DNA from 3 places in the Nonomuraea sp. NPDC005730 genome. Region 1 is predicted to be linked to each of the others. Evidence: riboswitches for the same ligand, from Rfam matches in the RefSeq annotation. Region 1 holds a riboswitch; each other region holds the start of a gene.

What was found. Region 1 has a riboswitch for cobalamin ahead of ABZ444_RS24560 (CbtB domain-containing protein). Riboswitches for the same ligand answer to the same signal wherever they lie in the genome.
Region 2: linked by a shared signal. The riboswitch ahead of ABZ444_RS47365 (ribonucleoside-diphosphate reductase subunit alpha) and the one ahead of ABZ444_RS24560 (CbtB domain-containing protein) in region 1 are both predicted to bind cobalamin.
Region 3: linked by a shared signal. The riboswitch ahead of cobN (cobaltochelatase subunit CobN) and the one ahead of ABZ444_RS24560 (CbtB domain-containing protein) in region 1 are both predicted to bind cobalamin.

The regions. Positions count from the first base shown of each region.
Region 1 covers NZ_JBEXYK010000021.1:126,387-129,651, reverse strand. Annotated here, with positions in the region: gene ABZ444_RS24570 (histidine phosphatase family protein) at 1-382, opposite strand, end outside; gene ABZ444_RS24565 (CbtA family protein) at 388-1,173, opposite strand; gene ABZ444_RS24560 (CbtB domain-containing protein) at 1,183-1,374, opposite strand; cobalamin riboswitch at 1,409-1,538, opposite strand; gene ABZ444_RS24555 (nuclear transport factor 2 family protein) at 1,723-2,154, shown strand; gene ABZ444_RS24550 (RNA polymerase sigma factor) at 2,448-3,014, shown strand; gene ABZ444_RS24545 (CU044_5270 family protein) at 3,011-3,265, shown strand, end outside.
Region 2 covers NZ_JBEXYK010000085.1:12,753-16,017, forward strand. Annotated here, with positions in the region: gene ABZ444_RS47365 (ribonucleoside-diphosphate reductase subunit alpha) at 1-1,251, opposite strand, end outside; cobalamin riboswitch at 1,379-1,584, opposite strand; gene ABZ444_RS47370 (alpha/beta hydrolase) at 1,794-2,750, shown strand; gene ABZ444_RS47375 (helix-turn-helix domain-containing protein) at 2,880-3,265, opposite strand, start outside.
Region 3 covers NZ_JBEXYK010000077.1:5,252-8,516, forward strand. Annotated here, with positions in the region: gene cobN (cobaltochelatase subunit CobN) at 1-1,279, opposite strand, end outside; cobalamin riboswitch at 1,314-1,491, opposite strand; gene cobG (precorrin-3B synthase) at 1,531-2,700, shown strand; gene ABZ444_RS45710 (precorrin-8X methylmutase) at 2,697-3,265, shown strand, end outside.

The DNA of each region.
Region 1 (3,265 bases):
CTCGCGGCTCGTCCCGGACCGAATCGAGCCAGCCGGCCACCCTGGCGGCGAGCGCGGCCAGCGACTCACCGCCGTGCGGGGCGGCGTGCGGGTCGGCCAGCCAGCTCGCCAGCGCGTCCGGCTCCTCCAGCGCGACCCGCCCGTACGGCAGGCCCCGCCACCGGCCGCAGTCCGCCTCCGCCAGGGCGGGGGTCTCGCGTGCCGCCAGCCCCATGGCGGCGGCCGTCTGCCGCGCGGCCCTGCCGGGAGCGGCCCAGGCCGCCGACGCCTCGACGGGCCGTAACGCGGCGGCCCTGGTCAGGCTCGCCGCGTCGGCGTCCTCGTCGGCGGGAAAGCAGCCGGCCCGCATCCCCGGTGTCGTGGCATGCCGGACGAACAGCACCCTGCTCAGCTCGGCGCCGCGACCAGCGGATGAGCCGCCGCGCGTCGCTCCGCCCGGTCGCTCGCCCAGCCGAACAGCACGCCGAACGCCGCCCAGAAGACGAGCTGCGTGCCGATCGAGGCGAGCCGGAACTCCCACAGCAGCGTGGCGGGGAACCCCTCGGGCACCTCGTCGACCGCCGGCAGCAACCACCACGCGGCGACGACGGGCACGAGGAACGCGACCGCCGCCGCCGTCCAGCGCGCCCACGGGTCGCCCTCGACGCGGCGGGCCGTCGCCACCGCGATCGCCGTCGCCGCCAGCCCGACGAGGATCATCACCACGTAGAGCAGCGTGCGGCTGTCGATGGTGTCCGGATCACCCACCGCAGGCGGGTTGGCCGGATATTTCACGAAGGGCACGAGGATGATCGCGGCGAACGCCGTACCGGCCGCGGCCACTGCCAGCCGCCCGTCGGAACGTGGGCCGACCCGCCCGCGCAGCCCGGCGAACACCAGGGCGAACACCCCGCCCACGGCGAGCCCGTAGAGGCCGGTGGCCAGGAACAGCCCCGCCTTCTGCACGGGCCTGCCGACCACGGCCTCCTCGCCGTGGCTGTGCTCGGCCGCTTCGGCGTGGCCGTGCCCGGCCGTCCCGGCGTCCGGATCGGGCGACCCGGACCGGGCGGCGGCCTCCTCCAGGGCGATCGCGTGATCCACGCGAGGTTCACCGAAGGCGAAGGCGAAGGCGCCCGCGATCAGTCCGGCCAGGAGTCCGATGAGCAGACCTCTGGCCAGGAAGGTGCGTACCATGCCCGGCCCTCAGTGGCAGGGCACGCCGAGCAGGTGACGCCCGTCGTGCATCAGCTCGTGCAGGAAGGTGCCGGTCTGGGAGATGGCGCCGTTGTCCATCAGAACCAGGTAGGCCACCAGCAGCAGCACGGGCACGGCCAGCAGCAGCCAAGGGCGCAGGCGCGGAAAGGGAATCGTCGAAGGGGTGGACAACCCACTCATGTCAAGCCTCCTCAGGGGTCACGCGTCCCATATCACGAGGTCACGGCTGCCAAGCGACCTGGCTCCCGGGATCCACGTCCCGGATACAGTGGCGCGTCCGCACCGGCATCTCACCGGATTTCCCTTGGACAACCGTGAAATCTACCGGAACGTATCCTTTCCTCACGTTCGCGTCAATATGCGAACGATGGCCCCCGGGTCGCCGGCCAGGTACGCCCCGTCCCGGGTTCGCCGCCACCCCGCTCCGTGCCAAGGCAGTCAGGACTGCGGATCTAGCATGCGTTGGTGATTCGACCGCATATCGGGAGCCAGGTTGGGCATCGAGCGATTGGGGAGGGATCCGGTGCCATGAATGTTGCCCGCGAGGTGCGCGACCGCTATACGGACGCGTTCAACGCTCACGATATGCAGGCGCTACTTCGCACTTTCAGCCCGACCGGGGTGTCCATCAGCCCCGAAGGCGTATCTCAGGGACACAGCGAGCTGGCCTCCTATCTGGAGGAGTTCTGGGCGGCATTCCCCGACGTCCGGGCGGTGATCACGGAGTCCTCCGAAGGTGAGGCCACAACCGTCGACGAGCTTCTCATGGTGGGCACCCATCGAGGGCCGTACACCATGCCCGACGGTCAGGTGCTTGCCGCGACGGGTCGCCCTGTTCGTTTGCGATGCTGTTATGTCTGCACGGTGGAAGACGGACTCATAACGAGTTTGCGCCTGTATTTCGATCAACTGGAGCTGCTCAGCCAGCTCTCCTGCTCGGTGACTTTGCTCCGTCCTTAGCGGATCGCATCCGCTCGTCCTGCACCTGGCAGATGTACCTTCAGCAGGGCTCTGGTCGATCTTCGCGACCGGCCGCACTCCGGCCACATGACGACGGAAACTCGGCGTCAACGGCGCCCTGCTGTCACTGGGCTTCGTCATCGGGACGATCGGCGGCGGCCTCATCACCAGCGGCCGGTTCCGGTATGCAGCCGCGCCGGCTCCCGCCAGGCTGGGGTGAGCAGACGTCGTGAACACTTGTCCCGTGATCGGTGAAGAACCGGTGTGAACCCAGGGATCGAGAGGTGACCTCGATGTCACGCGCGCTGCCGGCCCAGGCAGCGGACGCCGTGATCATCGAACAGTCCAGGCGGGAGCCGGAGCGCTTCGCCGCCATATTCGACCGCTACTACCCCGAGATCCACGGCTATGCCGCGCGCAGGTTAGGCGCGGGCCTGGCCGACGACGTCGCCGCGGAGACGTTCCTCATCGCCTTCGACAAACGGGCAGGCTACGACGTCTCCCGCGCCGACGCGCGGCCCTGGTTGTACGGCATCGCCTCCAACCTCATCGCCCGCCATCATCGCGCCGAAGTACGCCAGTACCGGGCCCTGGCCAAGGCGGGCGCCGACAGCCCCGTGGAGGACCACGCCGACCAGGTCGCCGGGGCCGTCGACGCGGGAGCCCGCACGTCCCGGCTGGCCGAGGCGCTCGCCGAGATCGCCGATCGCGATCGGGACGTGCTGCTCCTGGTCGCCTGGGCGGAGCTGACCTCGGAGGAAGCGGGCAGCGCGCTCGGCATCCCGGCCGGAACGGCCCGCTCACGACTGCACCGGGCCCGCAGAAGAATCCAAGCCGCACTGGAAAGGGACGGATCATGAACGACCTCGAAAGGCTGCGCGAGGACTGGGCGCGCCCGGCGCCGCCGGCCCCCGACGCCCAAGCCGCAGCGCGGGCGGCTCTCCTGGCCCGCGCCGGCCGTCCACGCTCCAGGCGCGGATGGGCGATCCGGGCGCTGGCGGTGGCCGCCGGCGCCGTGATCATCGCTACCGGGGTGAGCGTGTTCCAGGGAGAGCGCACGCTGCCCGCCGCCAACGCTCAGGTGGTGCTGACCAGGATCGCGGCGGCCGTA
Region 2 (3,265 bases), on a different contig from region 1:
GGTGCGCATCATCTTGGCGTACAGGTCGCGGGCCTTGACCTGCCGGACGTACCGGCCGTCGCGCTCGGCGGCGCGGTAGGCCTCCTCGAACGCCTCGCCCCACAGGTCGGGCAGCTCAGGGACCTCGTCGGGGTCGAACAGCGACCAGATGCCGTCGGCCTCGACGCGGCGCATGAACTCGTCGGGGATCCAGTTGGCCAGGTTGAGGTTGTGGGTGCGGCGGGCGTCCTCGCCGGTGTTGTCGCGCAGCTCCAGGAACTCCTCGACGTCCGGGTGCCAGGGCTCCAGGTAGACGCAGGCGGCGCCCTTGCGCCGGCCGCCCTGGTTGACGGCGGCCACCGACGCGTCGAGCGTGCGCAGCCACGGGACGATGCCGTTGGAGTGCCCGTTCGTGCCGCGGATCAGCGCGCCCCGGGAGCGCACCCGCGACCAGGAGATGCCGATCCCGCCGGCGAACTTCGACAGCTGTGCCACCTGGGCGTAACGGTCGTAGATGGAGCCGATCTCGTCACGGGGCGAGTCGACCAGGTAGCAGGAGGACATCTGGGTGTGCCGGGTGCCGGAGTTGAACAGCGTCGGCGAGCTGGGCAGATAGGCCAGCGACGACATGAGCCGGTAGAAGCCGACGGCCTCGGCGGGCGTCTCGGCCAGCCCGCAGGCCACGCGCAGCAGCCAGTACTGCGGCGTCTCCACCACCAGCCGGGTGGACGGGTGGCGCAGCAGGTAGCGGTCATAGACCGTGCGCAGCCCGAAGTACTCGAACCGCAGGTCGGCGGTGAGGTCGATGGCGTCGTCGAGCTTGCGGGCGTTGGCGTTGACGAACTCGGCGGTCTCGTCGCCGACGAGCCCCTCGGCGTGGCCCAGCCGGATCGCCTGGCTGAAGGAGGCCACGCCCTGCCCGCGGACCTCCTTGTCGATGTAGCCCGACAGCAGCCGCGCGGCCAGGCGCGAGTACTGCGGCTCCTCGCCGATCATCTCGGCGGCCGTCTGGATGGACAGCCGGTCCAGCTCGGCGGTGGTGGCCCCGTCGTAGAGGCCGCTGATCGTCTTGGTGGCCACCCGCATCGGGTCGATGTCCGTCAGATCGGTCGCCCAGTGCTCCACCGCACGTACGATCTTGTTGACGTCCACCGGCTCCGCGGTGCCGTTGCGCTTGCGCACCTGCATCTGGACGCGCCGCGGCGCGGACCTGTCGGCGTCCGCCCGCGCCGTCCCGGCCAGGTCCGTCATCGGGTCCCCTGTGACCGTCACTGCGCTCTCCCCTCGTGAACTCGGTCAGTTGCCGAGAACGCGCGCAGGAGGCGGACGGCGAGGCGCCACAGCCCTCTCGCCAGTCCGTCCACCGTCCCGCGCGGCCTCGGAGCAGCCGCGCACGCATGATCGCGCGCGGCGCGCCGGCAGGTCTTCGGACTCATGGGCATGCTGTCGCTGCCTACTGGCCGTCGCTTCCCAGGCCTTCGGCCCAGTGCGTCTGACGGCGGTCGTTCCCACTCACCGCTGCGGGGCAGTCCCGGATTTCCACCGGGTTCCCTCTTGCCTCGGCCGCCCTGGCGGGGCGACCGAACCGGCTGCGGGAGACACCATATATAGGGCGGATCAAAAAGTCACACCCAACATGTCGTGTTGCGAAGAACCCAGGCTGCGATCCGCCCGCCTGCCGCAAGGCCGGCCAGGCCGTCCTGTCCGCGGACCGCGAGGCGGATGGATGTGATCGACGTCACAGGCCGGCGATGCCACGTTTTCGCTACTTTAGGTATCGAAACTTCAAGTAGCGAAACTCTGAGGAGACGTCCATGAGCGAGACCTCCACCGGCCTGCGTCCGGTCGTGCCGGACTGGGACACCGTCACCGCCGCCGAACTGGCCGCCTACGCCGAGGCGGAGAACCGGCTGCGCGCCTCCGTCGAGGCACAGGCGATCACCGGCCGGCCGGACCCCGGCGTCACCATCGACTGGCGGACGGTGGCACTGCCCGGCCGCGACATCCCCGTCCGGGTCCACCGGCCGCGAGCAGCGGCCGAGCCGGGCGGCGGGGACGTGCTGCCGCTCGTGCTCCACGTGCACGGAGGCGGCTTCGTCGGCACGGCGCCGCAGAGCGACTGGGTCAACAGCCACCTCGCCGCTCACCTGCCCGCCGTCGTCGTCTCGGTGGACCACCGCCTCCTCGACCAGCGCACGCCGCTGGCCGCCGCCGCCGACGACGGCTGGGACGTGCTCCGGCACGTGCTGGAGAACGCCGCGCAGTGGGGCGTCGACCCGGCGCGGACCGTCCTGTTCGGCGAGAGCTGCGGCGGCCTGATCTGCGCCCTGGCGGCGATCAGGGCCCGCGACGCCGGCCTGCCCTTGAAGGCCCAGGTGCTGGTCAACCCCGCCGTGGAGGTGGCCGGGACGATGTTCGACCACCCCTCGATGACCCAGTACGCCGACACCCCGACGCTCAGCGTGCCGGTGTTGCGGCTGTTCCACCGGCTCGCCGTGCCCGAGGGAACGGACGCCCGCGCGCTCTCCCCGCTGCATGCCGACGACCTGGGCGGGCTGGCCCCGGCGTTCGTGGCGGTGCCGACCCACGACCCGATCGCCGACCACGGCCGCCGCTACGCCGAGGCGCTGCAGGCCGCCGGCACCCCCGCCCGCCTGGCCGAGTACCCGGGGGCCGGGCACGCCTTCCTCAGCATGCCGGTCCTGGCCCCCCAGGCCGAGGACGCGCGGGCGGACATCCGCCGCTTCCTGCACGACGCCCTCACCGCGTAACCCCGCGACCGGAGCGGGCAGGCGGGACGGGCCGGCCCCTCGACGTCGAGGAGATCGTCGGGATGGCCTTCAGGAACGTCGACCCGTACGACAAGGCGGCGGCCTGGGGGTGGGCCGCCGCCGGCGCGGTCAGCGCCCGGCCTCCCGGTCGACGATGCCGTGCGCCAGCCGGGCCAGGGCGGCGGTGATCTGCTCGGGGGTGAGCCCGCGCCTGCGCTGCTCGGCGTAGACCTCGGGGCCCAGCGGGGCGAGCAGGATGTCGGCCAGCGCCTCGGTCTCCGGGACGCCCGCCTGCGCCAGCAGCACCCGCACGTGCGCCCGCCAGAACCCGTAGGCGCCGGTGGCGTACCGCAGCGCGCCCTGCTCGGCGCCCAGGACGAGCGAGATGTGCTCGTCCAGCAGGTCGACCATCGCGGCGTAGAAGGCGGCGAGCCGGTCGGCGGGGGGCGCGCCGGGGCCGAGTGGCGGGTCGCCGCGCAGCAGGCGTTCCTGCAGCACGCGCTCGTGCTCGTCGA
Region 3 (3,265 bases), on a different contig from region 1:
GGTACCACCGCTCGTAGGAGGCGGCGGAGATGCGGACCGGGTTGCCCGCCAGGTGCTCCTCGGTCAGCCAGTCCTGGTCCTGGCCACCGGCGGCGATCAGCGCGTGGATGAGCGCGTCGCCGTCCTGGTCGGCCACGCCGGGGAAGCCGTCGCCCAGGTCGTAACCCGCCTCGGCGAGGCGGGCCAGCAGCCGGACGGTGCTCGCGGGGGTGTCCAGCCCGACCGCGTTGCCGACGCGGGAGTGCTTGGTCGGGTACGCCGACAACATCACCACCAGCCGCCGTTCGGCGGGAGGGGTGTGCCGCAGCAGGCCGTGGCGCACCGCGATGCCCGCCACCCGGGCGGCCCGCTCGGGGTCGGCGACGTAGACGGTCAGCCCGTCGGGGTCGATCTCCTTGAACGAGAACGGCACCGTGATGATCCGCCCGTCGAACTCCGGGATCGCCACCTGGGAGGCCGCGTCCAGCGGCGACAGCCCGTCGTCGTTCTCCTCCCACGCCTGCCGGGTGGTGGTCAGGCAGAGTCCTTGCAGGATGGGCACGTCGAGCTCGGCCAGCGCGCCGACGTCCCATGCCTCGTCGTCGCCGCCCGCTCCCGCGGTGGCCGGACGGGAGCCACCCGCCGCCAGCACCGTGACGACCAGCGCGTCCGCCGCGCGCAGCGTGTCCAGCAGCTCCGGCTCGGCCGCGCGCAGGGACGAGCAGAAGACCGGCAGCGCCTGCCCGCCCGCGTCCTCGACGGCGTCGCACAACGCCTCGACGAACGCGGTGTTGCCGGCCATGTGGTGCGCCCGGTAGTAGAGCACGCCCACCACGGGACCGCCGGTGGTCCTGGCGGGGCGGTCCAGCCTTCCCCAGGTGGGGGCCGGGGCGGGCGGCTCGAACCCGTGCCCGGTCAGCAGGACGGTGTCGGACAGGAACGCGTGCAGCTGGGCCAGGTTGGCCGGACCGCCATGGGCCAGGTAGGCGTGTGCCTCGGCGCACACCCCGCCGCTGACCGTGGACAGCTCCATCAGCTCGGCGTCGGGAGCCTGCTCCCCGCCCAGCACCACCACCGGGCGCGGCCCGGCCAGCAGCGCGTCGAGCCCTTCGGCCCAGGCCCGCCGCCCGCCCAGCAGGCGCACCACGACGAGGTCGGTCCCCTCCGTCAGGCCGGGGACGTCCTCGGCGGTCAGCCGGGCGGGATTGCCCAGACGGTAGCCCGCCCCGCAGGCGCGAGCGCTCAGCAGGTCGGTGTCGGAGGTGGAGAGCAGCAGAACGGTACGGCTGTCGCCAGGCACGGCGCATTCCTCCCTCGGGGTCCTCGCCCCGGTCGCGGGTGACACGACGGCAGGAGTCTCCTGGCTCCCGGATCGACGCTCACCCCGGCCTTCCCGCCCGTTTCCGGGCAGTGGCCTCGTGGTGGGGTTCGCTCCCCGGTCACAGTGGCGGGACCGCGCCGGTTTCGCACCGGCTTCCTCCCATTGCCATCGCCTACGCCGAAGCTTACGACAGGAGCGACCCGTCCCAGAAGTGGCGTTACGATCCCTTCGTGCCCGTAGGTGAATCTTCCGGACGTACGCGGCCCGATGCCTGTCCCGGGGCGCTCCAGGTGCACGAGGCCGCCGACGGCCCGCTCGCCCGCGTGCGCCTGCCCGGCGGCGCGGTGTCGGCCGCGCGGCTCCGCGTGCTCGCCGTCTGCGCGGCCGAGCTGGGAACGGGGGTGATCGAGCTGACGTCGCGGGCGAACGTCCAGGTGCGGGGGCTGCGCTCGCCCGAGGTCTTCGCCGGGCGGATCGCGGCGGCCGGGCTGCTGCCGTCGCCCGCGCACGAGCGGGTGCGCAACATCCTGGCCTCGCCGCTGAGCGGGCGCGGGCCGGACGGGCTGCTGGACGTGCTGGCGATGGCGGACGCCCTGGACCGGGCGCTGTGCGCGCGGCCCCGGCTGGCCGCCCTGCCGGGGCGCTTCCTGTTCGCCCTGGACGACGGCACGCGGGACGTCGCCGGGCTCGGCGCGGACGTCACCTACGTGGCGACCGGACGCCTGCTGCTCGCCGGCACCGACACCGGGCTGACCGTCGCCCCGGACGCGGCCGTCCCGCTCATGATCGACGCCGCCGAGGCGTTCCTGGACGAGCTGCCCCCCGACGGCCCGCGCGCCTGGCGCATCCGCGAGCTGCCGGACGGCCCCGTCAGGATCGCCGCCCGCCTGCGCGCCGGCGAACCAGGCCGGATGGACGCCGCGGACGCCGCGGACGCCCCGCCCGCCTCCGCGCGCCGCCCGTCCGCGGGCAGGATCGCGCAGCGGGACGGCCGCGTGGCGATCGAGGCACTCGTGCCGCTCGGCCGGCTGACGTCCGCCCAGGCCGGAGCCCTCGCGGACATCGGGCGGCCGGTGCGCCTGACGCCCTGGCGGACCGTCGTCCTGCCGGACCTCTCCCCCGGCGAGGCGGACCGGACCGAGCGGGCGCTGGCCGCCATCGGGCTCGCCACCGACCCGGACTCCCCCTGGGCCGGGGTCACCGCCTGCACCGGCCGTCCCGGCTGCGCGAAGGCGCTCGCCGACGTGCGGGCGGATGCCGGGCAGTGGGTGCGGGGCCTCGGCCGCGCGCCCGCCACGCCCGTCCACTGGGCCGGTTGCGAGCGGCGCTGCGGCCTGCCTCGCGGCCCGGTCCGCCAGATGATCGCGACGATCAAGGGATACGAGGAACGCCAGGAGTGAGCGACTACATCCGCGACGGTGCCGAGATCTACCGGCGCTCGTTCGCGACCATCCGCGCCGAGACCGACCTCACGGGCCTGCCGCCCGAGGTCGCCCAGGTGGCGGTGCGCATGATCCACGCGTGCGGCATGACCGACCTCGTGACCGACCTGGCCTGGTCCCCGGGGGTGGTCGCGCGGGCCAGGGAGGCGCTGCGCGGCGGCGCGCCGGTGTTGTGCGACGCCATGATGGTCGCCTCCGGCGTGACCCGGCGCAGGCTGCCCGCGGGCAACGAAGTGTTGTGCACGCTGGGCGATCCGCGCGTGCCCGAGCTGGCCGAACGCCTCGGCACCACCCGCAGCGCCGCGGCCCTGGAGCTGTGGCGCGACCGCCTTGAGGGCGCGGTGGTGGCGATCGGGAACGCGCCGACCGCCCTGTTCCGGCTGCTGGAGCTGGTGGCCGAGGGCGCGGGGCGCCCCGCGGCCGTGCTCGGCATCCCGGTCGGCTTCATCGGCGCGGCCGAGTCCAAGCAGGCGCTGGCCGACAGCGACCTGGAGCACCTGGTGGTGCACGGCCGTCGCGGCGG